Regions from separate parts of the Pseudomonas sp. MM211 genome, predicted to be linked through region 2. Evidence: predicted binding sites of a transcription regulator. Region 2 holds the regulator's gene; the other holds the start of a gene.
What was found. Region 2 encodes sigma-54, which starts transcription at its own class of promoters, with help from an activator protein. Its sites were predicted from a motif close to ANTGGCATNNANNTTGCTNT; they were not measured.
Positions count from the first base shown of each region.

Region 1: a site for sigma-54 is predicted at 5,311-5,330, ahead of K5Q02_RS06920 (sigma 54-interacting transcriptional regulator). Genes of this name have one in related genera too.

Region 1 is NZ_CP081942.1:1,548,245-1,554,725, reverse strand. It holds gene K5Q02_RS06950 (DUF2141 domain-containing protein) at 1-371, shown strand, start outside; gene hemE (uroporphyrinogen decarboxylase) at 378-1,445, opposite strand; gene cynS (cyanase) at 1,551-1,991, opposite strand; gene K5Q02_RS06935 (ABC transporter ATP-binding protein) at 1,984-2,889, opposite strand; gene ntrB (nitrate ABC transporter permease) at 2,894-3,730, opposite strand; gene K5Q02_RS06925 (CmpA/NrtA family ABC transporter substrate-binding protein) at 3,730-5,097, opposite strand; gene K5Q02_RS06920 (sigma 54-interacting transcriptional regulator) at 5,363-6,481, shown strand, end outside.
Region 2 is NZ_CP081942.1:43,968-50,448, reverse strand. It holds gene ptsN (PTS IIA-like nitrogen regulatory protein PtsN) at 1-35, opposite strand, end outside; gene hpf (ribosome hibernation-promoting factor, HPF/YfiA family) at 51-359, opposite strand; gene K5Q02_RS00240 (RNA polymerase factor sigma-54) at 443-1,951, opposite strand; gene lptB (LPS export ABC transporter ATP-binding protein) at 2,123-2,848, opposite strand; gene lptA (lipopolysaccharide transport periplasmic protein LptA) at 2,851-3,393, opposite strand; gene lptC (LPS export ABC transporter periplasmic protein LptC) at 3,380-3,949, opposite strand; gene K5Q02_RS00220 (KdsC family phosphatase) at 3,960-4,481, opposite strand; gene K5Q02_RS00215 (KpsF/GutQ family sugar-phosphate isomerase) at 4,481-5,455, opposite strand; gene K5Q02_RS00210 (ATP-binding cassette domain-containing protein) at 5,705-6,481, shown strand, end outside.

The DNA.
Region 1 (6,481 bases), 1.5 Mb from region 2:
AGGCGGGGGATCTGCTGATACGCGTGGAAGGCAACGAGAGTGCCGCCAAGCTTTACCTGGCACTGGTCGCTGCCGACCAGGAAAGCTGGGAACCGATGCTGCGCGAGCAGCAAGGTGAAGGCGAGCAACTGATCCTGAAAGACGTACCACCTGGGCAATACGCTCTGCAGTTGTTTCAGGACGCCAACGGCAACGGGCGTCTCGACCTCAGCCCGCGCGGCATTCCGCTCGAGCCCGTGGGCTTCTCCGGCAATCCGTCACTCCTGAAAGGCAAGCCCAAGCCCCAAGGCGCCAGATTCGAGCATGACGAAGACGACACCCTGATCGACATACGCCTGCGCCAACCTCGCGGAGGGCGCCAGGCGCAGTGATGCCGATCAGCGGTGATAGTCGGCAGACAGCTCGTGCACCGCTTCGAGGAAGGCCCCGGCATGAGCAGGATCGACTTCCGGGGTGATGCCGTGCCCCAGATTGAATACATGACCACTGCCAGTGCCGTAGCTGGCGAGGATACGCGCCACCTCGGCGCGAATCGCCGCAGGCTTGGCATACAGCACGGTAGGATCCATGTTGCCTTGCAAAGCCACTTGGCTACCGACACGGCGGCGCGCCTCGCCGATATCACAGCTCCAGTCCAACCCCAGCGCATCGGCGCCAGTGGCTGCCATCGACTCCAGCCACAGCCCGCCATTCTTGGTGAACAGGATCACCGGGATCTTGCGCCCGTCATGCTCGCGGATCAGGCCATCGACGATCTTTTGCATGTAAGCCAGGGAGAACGCCTGGTAGGCCGCTGACGACAGGTTGCCACCCCAGGTATCGAAGATCTGTACCGCCTGGGCACCGGCAAGGATCTGCCCATTGAGGTAAGCCGTGACCGACTGCGCCAGCTTGTCGAGCAACGCATGCATGGCCTCGGGCTGGTCGTAAAGCATCGCCTTGATCTTGCGGAAGTCCTTCGACGAGCCGCCCTCGACCATGTAGGTCGCCAGCGTCCACGGGCTGCCGGAAAAGCCGATCAGCGGAACACGGCCACCCAGTGCAGATTTGATAGTGCGTACGGCATCCATCACATAGCCCAGATCCTTCTCGGGGTCAGGAATCGGCAACGCATCGATATCGGCAGCGCTGCTGATGACCTTCTTGAAGCGCGGCCCCTCACCGGTCTCAAAATACAGCCCCTGGCCCATGGCGTGGGGGATGGTGAGGATGTCGGAAAAGAGGATGGCAGCATCCAGCTGCGGGTAGCGATCCAGCGGCTGCAGGGTGACTTCGCAGGCGAACTCGGGGTTCATCATCAGCCCCATGAAATCCCCAGCCTTGGCGCGGCTGGCCCGGTATTCCGGCAGGTAACGACCGGCCTGGCGCATCATCCACACCGGCGTGACGTCGACGGGCTGCTTGAGCAGGGCACGTAGGAAACGGTCGTTCTTCAGGGCAGTCATGGGCAGTGTCCAGCAGAAAAGTGCGGGCATTTTCGCAGACCCCAAAACAAAAGGCACGGCGGGTGCCGTGCCTTTCGTCCATCGCGACGATATGCCGCGACGCTGTCACCAGCTCCGGTAAGGCAGGAACTTGCCATTGAGCACGATCTGCACGCGGTCGCCCTTGGGGTCGGCGACGCGGGAAATATCCATGCTGAAGTCGATGGCGCTCATGATGCCGTCGCCGAATTCCTCGTGAATCAGCTCCTTGATGGTCTCACCATAGACATTGATCATCTCGTAGAAGCGGTAGATCAGCGGGTCGGTGGGGATGCTCTTGTCCCAGTGCTTGTGCGGGAAGGCCTGCAGCGCAGCAGACACTTCCTCGGACAGCTCGAGCGTTTCGCACAACGCATCGGCGTGCGCCTTGGGCATGCTGTTCATACCCAGGCAGGCCGAAGTGACCCACACCGGCGACATGTCGATGCCCTGGCCGATCGCCGCCCAGTCGAGGCCGAGCCGCTGCTTGGCGGCGATGATGGTGCTGCTCATCTGTTGCTTATCCATGGTGGAACTCCTTAGCAGGGGACGGTGGTACGACCCTGGTCGCTACGCTGTCGTCCAGGGCTGGATTGATCTCGGGGGCGAACCCATTGGCATCGGCGACGGTGTGGCCACGCAGTTGGGCGGATCGATTGACCAGAAAATCCACGAGGTGATTGCGGATGCGGTAGTACGCCGGGTCATGGATGACCTGATCGCGCTGGCGTGGCCGGGGCAGATCGATGCGTACCGACTCGGCGATACGCGCCTGGGGGCCATTGGTCATCAGTAGGATGCGGTCAGCGAGCAGGATCGCTTCGTCGACATCGTGGGTGATCATGAACACCGTCTGCCGCGTCTCGCTCCAGATCTTGATCAGCTCGTCCTGGATGACGCCGCGGGTCAGGGCATCCAATGCGCCGAAGGGCTCGTCGAGCAACAGCAGTTGCGGCTGCGTGGCAAACGCGCGGGCAATGCTGACCCGCTGGCGCATGCCACCTGAAAGTTGCGCCGGCTTGCGTGTCTCGGAGCCGCCCAGGCCGACCATGGCCAGGTATTGGCGACTGTGAGCCTGGCACTGCGCCCTGGACCAGTCCGGGAAGCGCGCACGCACGCCAAAATCGACGTTATCCAGTGCACTCAACCAAGGCAGCAGGCTGTAGTTCTGGAACACCACGCCGCGCTCCAGGCTGGGGCCGGCAACCTCCTTGCCAGCCATCTCCAGCGTGCCCTCACTGAAGCTGTCCAGCCCGGCGAGGGCATTGAGGATGGTCGATTTTCCGCAACCGGAATGACCGATGATGCAGACGAACTCCCCTTTGGCGAGCCCGAAACTGACCTCTTCGAACACTGTCAGCGGATCTCCGCCGGGCTGCGGGAAGCGCTTGGCCAGACGCCAGGCTTCGAGAAAATAACGGGACATGACATCACTCCTGGTAACTGACGAGCCGGGCGACAGTGCCAAGCATGAGATCGAGGACCATACCCACCACGCCGATCATCAGGATCGAGAAGATCACGCTGGCCAGGTCCAGGTTGTTCCACTCGTTCCACAGGTAGTAGCCGATACCGGTGCCGCCCACGAGCATCTCGGCCGCGACGATCACCAGCCAGGCGATACCCACAGAGATCCGCATGCCGGTGAGAATGGTCGGCAGCGCTGCTGGCAGGATCACGCTGATGGCCGTGCGTAAAGGGCCAAGCTCGTGGGTGCGGGCGACGTTGATCCAGTCGCGGCGTACACCCGCGACGCCAAACGCAGTATTGAGCAGCATCGGCCACACCGAGCAGATGAAGATCACGAAGATCGCCGAGGTCTGCGAATCCTTGATCACGAACAACGCCAGCGGCATCCAGGCCAACGGCGAAATCGGCCGCAGTATCTGGATGAACGGATTCAGCACCCGGTACATCAGAGGCGACATGCCAATGACGAAGCCGACCGGAATCGCCACCAAGGCCGCCAGCAGGTAACCGCTGAGCACCCGGTACAACGAGTGCGCCAGCTGGATGCCGATGCCCTTGTCGTTGGGGCCGTTGTCATAGAACGGCTGGCTCAGCTCCGTGTAGGCATGGGCCAGCACCACCGAGGGCGGCGGCACTCGCGCCTGTTGCTCGGCCTCGCCCATCAGCAGTGCGTACTCGTCATCGGCGGCCGTCGCGCTGCCGGCCGGCACGTGGCAGAGCACTTCCCAGATGGTCAGCAGCAGTGCCAACAGCAACGCGGAAAGAATCGCCGCGCGCAGGGGCATGGAGGCGCTCATCACGACCTCCGCAATGGGAAGCTGGACAGGTAGCCTTCCGGGTCGGCCGCATCGAAGGGCTTGCCCATCACACTGAAGCCCTTGTAGCTGTCGCCCGGCACCGGCAGCCCGAGATCACTCATCACCTTGCCAGCATCGGCGGCGAGAAATACACGCTCGGCGATGGCGCGGTAGTCGACATCCCCCTTGAGGTAACCCCAGCGCTTCATCTGGGTCAGAATCCACACGGCCATCGAGTGCCAGGGGAACGGATCGAAGTCGATGCGCTGCGGCTCGTCATAGACGTTACCCAAGCCGTCGGCATAACGCCCGCTGAGCACCTGCTGCACCACCGCTACGGGTTGATTGAGGTAGTTCTTGGTGGAAATCACCTCGGCGACCGCTTTGCGATTCTCGGCCTTGGAGCTGTACTGGGTGGCGTCAATCAGCGCATGCAACAGGGCGCCGTAAGTATTGGGGTTATCGCTGGCGAAGCGCTGACTGCAAGCAAAGGCGCAGCAGGGATGGCCGGGCCAAAGTTCCTTGGTCAGCAGGTGGATGAAGCCCACCTTCTCCCACACCGCGCGCTGGTTGAACGGATCGGGTGAGAGAAAACCGTCGAGGTTGCCAGCGCGCAGGTTGGCCACCATTTCCGGTGGTGGCACCACCCGTATCTGGATGTCGCGATCCGGGTCCAGGCCGTGCTCGGCCACGTAGTAACGCAACAGGAAATTGTGCATCGAGTATTCGAAAGGCACTCCGAAGCGCATGCCTTTCCACAGCTTGGGATCGCGTTTGTCCTGATGCTGCATGCTGAGCACGATGGCCTGGCCGTTGATGTTCTCCAGCGCCGGCATGACGTAGGGCGTCGGCGTCGCCCCCAGACCAAGGCTGATGGCCAGCGGCATGGGTGAGAGCATGTGCGACGCATCGTATTCACCGGCCAGAGACTTGTCCCGTGCCACGGCCCAGCCTGCGGTCTTCACCGCTTCCACTTCCAGTCCGTACTTGGCGTAGAACCCCATCGGCTCGGCCATGATGATCGGGGTGGCGCAGGTGATGGGCACGAAGCCGATCTTCAGACGCGTCTTCTCCAGCGGCCCGAGGCTGTCCTTGACCGCGGCTTTCACGGCATCGAGCGGAATCAGGCTGGCGAGAATGGCTGCCGCAGTACCGCCGCCGATCAGGCCCATGAAGCTGCGCCGGGAAAGCTCGTCGTGACCGAACAGGCCGCGAACGATGGCATTCTCGACAGCGCGATCGAGCATCGCCTCACTGTTCTGCGGCAGCGCGTCAGCTGCCGGCGTGCAGCGCTGGCACGCGCAGCCTGCGCCATGGCTCAGTTCGCTATCGGGGCTGAACGGATCGTCCAGGCTGTTGACGCTCATGGTGACTCCTCCTGCTGTCGCGTGCCCCAGGATGGTGAGGCGATGTGCTGATGGGCCAGACCGTCGAAGGCCGGTTCTGATCAGCTATTGCAGGAGGCGTACCAACCGTAAAAATACGTAAACAATTGATATCAGGAGACTTTGCAAAAATAACGTTTAACGAAAAATCGTCATTACCGATATCTCGTCATGTAATTTCCCGAGTTTTCGTCATTTGGCATGAGCCTTGATTACTCAAGGCCAGGCACACTTATCGGACAGCCAGATGATCAGCCAAGCCTCCCCCAGCGAACTGCTGCTGCGCCACATGCACGCCGCCACGCTGGTCATCGACCCGGTGAACGACCGTATCCTGCAGGCCAACCCGGCCAGTTGCCTGCTACTGGGCTGGCCAATGGACGCGCTGCTTAGCCAGCGCGCCAGCCGGCTGTGGGGGCATGACCTTGGCGCCATGGTTACCTTCACCGAGCAGGTGCAGGCGCGCGGGCACGCCTGGCACGATGCCCTGGGCCTGCTGGATCGCGACGGTCAGCGCCAGGAGGTCGAGATCAGCGCCAGCCTTCTGCACCATGACAATGCCCCTCTGCTCGGCCTGCTGATCCAGGAACGCCGCCAACTCGATTCCCTGCGCGGCCTGGCGGAAGCCGAACGTTATCAGCGCCAAGGCCTGCTGCAATGGCAGGGTGTCGAGCGCATCTTCCGTCAGTTCGAGCGACAGAATCAGCTGATCCTCGGCGCCGCTGGAGAAGGCATCTACGGCATCAATCGCAAGGGCGAAACCACATTCGTCAATCCGGCTGCCGAGCGCATTCTGGGCTGGCACGCCACTGACCTGATCGGCCACAGCATCCACGCCCTGATCCATCACCATCACCCGGATGGCAGCACCTACGACGATCACACCTGCCCGATCTACGCGGCCTTCAACGACGGCGAAGTGCATCACGTCTGCAACGAGGTGTTCTGGAGCAAGGATCGCCGCGCCATTCCGGTCGAATACACCAGCACGCCCCTACGCGACGATGGCGAGCTGGTCGGCGCAGTAGTGGTCTTCCGCGACATCAGCGAGCGCCTGGAAACCGAGCAGCGCCTGCGCCAGGCCTTGAGCGAGGTGCAGTTGCTCAAGCAGCGTCTGGAACTGGAGAACGCCTACCTTCAGGAAGAGATTCGCGGCGAATACGCCCAGCACAACCTGGTCGGGCGCAGCGCAGCCATGCAGCAGGTCATTCGCCAGATCGAGCTGGTCGCGCCCACCGGCGCCAACGTACTGATCACCGGCGAATCGGGTACGGGCAAGGAGCTGATCGCCCGCGCCATCCATGACAACAGCGGGCGCCGCAGCCGCCCACTGATCCGTGTAAATTGCGCAGCCGTGCCCCGTGAA
Region 2 (6,481 bases):
CGGCCGGGGGTCAGGATATTTTCAAGTCGGATCATAGGAGAAGGACGAGGTCAGCGGGCCATTGCGCCCTGCTGGCGGTCGAGCTGTTTTTCCTTGTGCTTGATGAGTTGGCGGTCGAGTTTGTCGGTCAGTAGATCGATTGCAGCGTACATGTCTTCATGCTCGGCATTGGCCACCACTTCGCCTCCGGCGATATGCAAGGTAGCTTCGACTTTCTGCTTGAGCTTCTCGACCTCCAGGATGACCTGCACGTTGGTGATCTTGTCGAAGTGCCGCTCGAGACGTCCGAGCTTTTCTTCGATGTAGCTGCGTAGTGCGTCTGTCACATCCAGCTGGTGTCCACTGATGTTGACTTGCATACCGCTTCTCCTTGTTGCCGTGTGTGAGTGGCAGGCGTTGGGCCTGCCGCAGGAACACTGGGGCATATTGCTACAAGGGCACCTTACATCAGCCGTTTGCGTTCGCTCGAAGGCGCTATACCGAGCGATTCACGGTACTTGGCGACTGTGCGGCGCGCCACTTGAATGCCCTGTGCTTCCAGTAAACCAGCGATCTTGCTATCGCTCAATGGCTTTTTCGCATTTTCCGCAGCGACCAGTTTTTTGATGATCGCGCGAATCGCGGTGGAGGAACATTCGCCGCCTTCGGAGGTGCTGACGTGGCTGGAGAAGAAGTATTTCAGCTCGTAAATGCCACGCGGTGTATGCATGTATTTCTGGGTGGTGACTCGTGAGATGGTCGACTCGTGCATGCCTACTGCTTCCGCGATGTCATGCAGCACCAGCGGCTTCATGGCTTCGTCGCCGTAGTCGAGGAAGCCGCGCTGGTGCTCGACGATCTGCGTCGCGACCTTCATCAGGGTCTCGTTGCGGCTCTGCAGGCTCTTGATGAACCAGCGCGCTTCCTGCAACTGATTGCGCATGAAGGTGTTGTCGGCGCTGGAGTCGGCACGTTTCACGAAGCCTGCGTACTGTGCGTTGACGCGCAGGCGCGGCATGGCTTCCTGGTTGAGCTCTACCAGCCAGCGATCGTTGTGCTTGCGCACGATCACGTCAGGCACCACGTACTCGGGCTCGCTTGATTCGATCTGCGAGCCAGGGCGCGGGTTGAGGCTTTGAATCAGCTCGATGACCGGGCGCAGCTCGTCTTCCTTGAGCTTCATGCGGCGCATCAACTGGCTGTAGTCGCGGCTGCCGAGCAGGTCGAGATAATCGCCAGTGAGGCGCAGGGCCTCGCTCAACCAGGGCGTGTTGGCCGGCAGCTGGCGCAGTTGCAGTAGCAGGCATTCACGCAGGTCACGGGCGGCGATGCCGGACGGTTCGAACTGCTGGATGCGGTGCAGCACGGCTTCGACTTCATCGAGCTCGACATCGAGTTCTGGGTCGAAGGCGTCGGTGATTTCTTCGAGGGTTTCTTCGAGGTAGCCCTGACCGTTGATGCAGTCGATCAGGGTGACGGCGATCAGGCGATCCTTGTCGGACATCGGTGCCAGATTGAGCTGCCAGAGCATGTGGCTCTGCAGGCTTTCGCCAGCGGAGGTGCGAGTGGTGAAGTCCCATTCGTCATCATCATTGCTCGGCAGGCTGCTGGCGCTGGTCTGGTAGACGTCTTCCCAAGCGGTGTCGACCGGCAGCTCGCTGGGGATACGCTCGCCCCAATCGCCTTCTTCAAGGTTATCGACGGTCTGGGTGTTTTCCTGGAAAGTCGGCTCCTGAAATTTCTCTTCCTGGGCGGCCGCGGTGGGTGCACTTTCCGCGCCGTCGGCCATGGGATCCGAATTGTCGAAGTCGTCGCCTTCTTCCTGACGCTCGAGCATCGGGTTTGACTCCAGTGCCTCCTGGATCTCCTGTTGCAGATCCAGAGTCGACAGTTGGAGCAGGCGAATGGCTTGTTGCAGCTGCGGTGTCATCGTCAGCTGCTGGCCCATTTTCAGGACTAGCGATGGTTTCATTGCAGACCTTATCTGGCGTCTGTGCGCGATCCACGACAGGGCGCCAAAGCGCCACTAGGAAGCAAATTATATGCCTGAACCCGAGTGTTTTGCCTAGAGCCCGTTACCATTTCATTACGACCATGTCGTGGGGTAACAGGCTCTCAGGGGTACTCATCGGCGGGAAATCCGTTACAGGCGGAATTCGTGGCCCAGGTAAACTTCCTTAACCACCTGGTTGGCCAGGATCGCAGCGGAGTCACCCTCGGCGATCAGTTGGCCGTCGCTGACGATATAGGCGGTTTCGCAGATATCCAGGGTTTCGCGCACGTTGTGGTCGGTGATCAGCACGCCAATGCCTTTGGCCTTGAGGTGGTGAATGATTTGCTTGATGTCACCGACCGAGATCGGGTCGACGCCGGCGAAGGGCTCATCGAGAAGGATGAATTTCGGCGAAGTGGCGAGGGCGCGGGCGATCTCCACGCGGCGACGCTCACCACCCGAGAGGCTCATGCCCAGGTTGTCGCGGATGTGCGTTATGTGGAATTCCTGCAACAGACCTTCCAGCTCCTGCAGACGCTGCGCGCGGTTGAGATCCTTGCGTGTTTCCAGGATCGCCATGATGTTGTCGGAGACACTCAGCTTGCGAAAGATCGAGGCTTCCTGAGGCAGGTAGCCGATCCCGGCGCGAGCACGGCCATGCATGGGCTGGTGGCTGACGTCGAGATCGTCGATCAGTACGCGACCCTGATCGGCCTGAACCAAGCCGACGATCATGTAGAAACAGGTGGTCTTGCCGGCGCCGTTGGGGCCGAGCAGGCCAACAATCTGGCCGCTTTCGATGCTCAGGCTGACGTCACGAACGACCTGGCGGCCTTTATAGCTTTTGGCCAAGTGCTGGGCTTTCAAAATCGCCATCGTTATTGGCCCTGCTCGGCGGCGGGTTTCTTCTGCGGCTGGATCACCATGTCGATACGCGGGCGCGGGGTCGACACGTTGCTGCCCGTGGCGCGGCCAGCATTGACGATCTGGCGCTGGGTGTCATAGACGATCTTCTCGCCTTCGAAGGTGTTGCCTTCCTGAACCACCTTGGCCTGGTCGATCAGTACGATGCGCTCATTGGCCGCGAAGTACTGGATGGTCAAGCCGTAAGCCTTGACGATTTGCTTGTCGATCGAGGGTTTCTGCTCGTAATAGGCTGGTTTGCCCACCGAGGTGAACACATCGACTTCACCCTGTGCATTCTGGGTGATGGTGACGGTGTCGCCAGTGATTTTTAGAGTGCCCTGAGTGATGACGACATCGCCGCGGTACACCGCCACGCCTTGCTTGTCGTCCAGCTCAGCACTGTCGGCCTGCACGCGGATCGGTTGATCGCGGTCGCTCGGCAGAGCCCAGGCGCTTGCGCTTCCGAGCGTGGCGCCGAGGCTGAGAAGTAGGGGGAGGGTTTTAACGAACCTCATGCTGGCCTCTTACGTTGGACTGCAGGAGCATCCTGCCGTCATTCAAGTACGCTTTCATTCCTTGTGCCGTGGTCACCCCGTTGGCCGCGTCGATTCTAACGGCTTGCTGGGTCTGCGCATATTCCTTCTGTGGGAATACGGTCAGGCGGCTGGTGGTAAGTATAGTGGCGCGGCCCTTTTCGTCTGTGCGTTCAACGCGAACCTGGTCGATCAACTCGACCTCTTCGCCATCGGGACCTACTTCACCGCGGGCGCTGCGTACCTTCCAGGGGAGTTCGGTGCCGCGGAACAGGTTCATGCGCGGTTCGGTGAGCAGGGTGATGTCGGTGCTTTGCACGTGCTCGAGGCGGTCGCTGGTCATGTCGCTCTGCACCTTGCCATCGGGCAGGTACTGCACGCTGCGAGCATTTACGGCGTAGAAGTCGATGGGATTTTCCGGGCCGCTCTGCTGTGGGGCGCTGGAGAAACTGTCCGGGTTGATGTTCCAGTACCCGGCTGCCACCAGCAGCAGGGCGCCGAAGGTCAGCAGGACGGGTGTGATGAATTTGCGCAACATCAGTAAACCCCTAAAGGTAGGCGGCTTGGGCGGCTTCGAGAGTGCCCTGGCCACGCATGATCAGTTCGCAGAATTCGCGTGCCGCACCTTCGCCGCCGCGCGCTTGTGTGACGCCGTGGGCATGCTCGCGCACAAATTCGTTGCCGCTGGCTACCGCCATACCCAGGCCGACACGGCGGATTACCGGCAGATCCGGCAAGTCGTCACCCAGGTAGGCCACCTGCTCGTAACTGAGGCCCAGCTCGGCGAGCAGTTCGTCGAGCACGTCGAGTTTGTCTTCACGGCCCTGGTACAAGTGCTGGATACCCAGGTTCTGTGCACGGCGCTCGACTACGGGAGTCTTGCGGCCGCTGATGATGGCCGTGCGTACGCCAGAGTTGATCAGCATCTTGATGCCCTGGCCATCCAGGGTATTGAAGGTCTTGAACTCGCTGCCATCAACGAGAAAGTACAGCTTGCCGTCGGTGAGTACGCCGTCGACATCGAAAATCGCCAGTTTGATGGCGTGAGTGCGCTGCAGCAGGTCGTTCATCACATCACTCCCGCGCGCAGCAGATCGCCAAGGTTGAAGGCGCCTACAGGACGACCACTGGTATCGATCACCACCAGCGCGCTGATCTTGTTGTCTTCCATTATTTTCAGGGCTTCGGCGGCAAGCATATCAGCACGAGCGGTTTTGCCGTTGGGCGTCATGACGTCGTCGATGCACGCATCACGCACATCAATACCTTTATCCAGGGCGCGGCGCAGGTCACCGTCGGTGAAGACCCCGGCCAGGCGGCCGTCGTCTTCCAGTACGGCGGTCATGCCCAGGCCTTTCTGGGTCATCTCAAGCAGGGCTTCGCGCAGGCTGGTGCCACGATTGACCTTGGGCAGGCTGTCGCCAGCGTGCATGACGTTCTCGACTTTGAGCAGCAGGCGACGACCCAGGGCGCCACCGGGATGGGAGAAGGCGAAGTCTTCGGCAGTGAAACCGCGGGCTTCCAGCAGCGCGATGGCCAAGGCGTCGCCCAGTACCAGGGAGGCGGTGGTGGAGGAGGTCGGCGCCAAGTTGAGTGGGCACGCTTCCTTGGCTACGCGGGTGTCGAGGTTGACTTCGGCAGCCTTCGAGAGCGGCGACTCGGGGTTGCCGGTCATGCTGATCAGGGTGATGCCGAGGCGCTTGATCAGCGGCAGCAAGGTCACGATTTCGGCCGTGGAGCCTGAGTTGGACAGGGCCAGGACGACGTCGTCACGGGTGATCATGCCCATGTCGCCATGGCTGGCTTCAGCAGGGTGCACGAAGAAAGCGGTAGTGCCGGTGCTGGCCAGGGTCGCGGCAATCTTGTTGCCGATATGCCCGGATTTTCCCATCCCGACCACCACCACACGGCCCTTGCTGGCGAGAATCAGCTCGCACGCCTTGACGAAGTCAGCGTCAATACGGGGCAGCAGCTCTTGTACCGCCTCGATCTCTAGACGGATGGTGCGCTGTGCGGAATCAATCAGGTCGCGGGTCTGGTTCATGCTCTGCTTGGGCTGCTGTACGAAAAAGACAGGGATTATAGCGGGAAAGACTCCGCGACTCATCATCCATGGCGTGGCTGCGAAATGGCAAAGCTGTCACAAGCCTGAACGTCGTGGGTTCTCAGCTTTGGTGGGCTATTGGGCAAATGCTATAGTCCGCAACCATTTTGGGGCCCGTGTGGCTGATCATCGTGTCCTTATTCCGATGCGGGGCGTCAGATTAGGAAGGCAGTACGTAATGGAGTTCCGATGAGCGCCGAAAATCAGTATGCGGTCGAGCTTAAAAACGTAAGTTTTCAGCGCGGCGAGCGTCACATCTTCAAGAACGTCGACATATGCATCCCGCGGGGCAAGGTTACTGGGATCATGGGGCCCTCTGGCTGCGGTAAAACCACGCTGTTACGGCTGATCGCGGCCGAGCTGCGGCCCAGTAGCGGCCAAATCCACGTCAATGGCCTGAATCTGCCTGATCTGTCGCGCAGTGAGCTGTTCGACATGCGCAAGCAAATGGGCGTGCTGTTCCAGAGTGGTGCGCTGTTTACCGATCTGGATGTGTTCGAGAATGTGGCATTTCCTCTGCGTGTACACACTCGACTGCCCGAAGAAATGATTCGTGACATTGTTCTGATGAAGCTGCAGGCGGTTGGCTTGCGTGGCGCCATCGAGTTGATGCCCGATGAGCTCTCCGGCGGTATGAAGCGGCGCGTTGCGTTAGCTCGGGCAATTGCTCTGGATCCACAGATACTGATGTATGACGAGCCGTTCGTGGGGCAGGATCCAATTGCCATGGGCGTGCTGGTGCGCCTGATCCGTTTGCTCAACGATGCGTTGGGCATCACCAGTATCGTGGTGTCCCACGATCTGGCGGAGACAGCGAGCATCGCCGATTACATTTATATAGTCGGCGACAGCCAAGTGCTGGGGCAGGGAACACCCGCCGAGCTGCGCGACTCTGAGAATCCGCGGGTACGGCAGTTCATGCAGGGAACGCCGGACGGGCCGGTTCCCTTCCATTTTCAAGCGCCG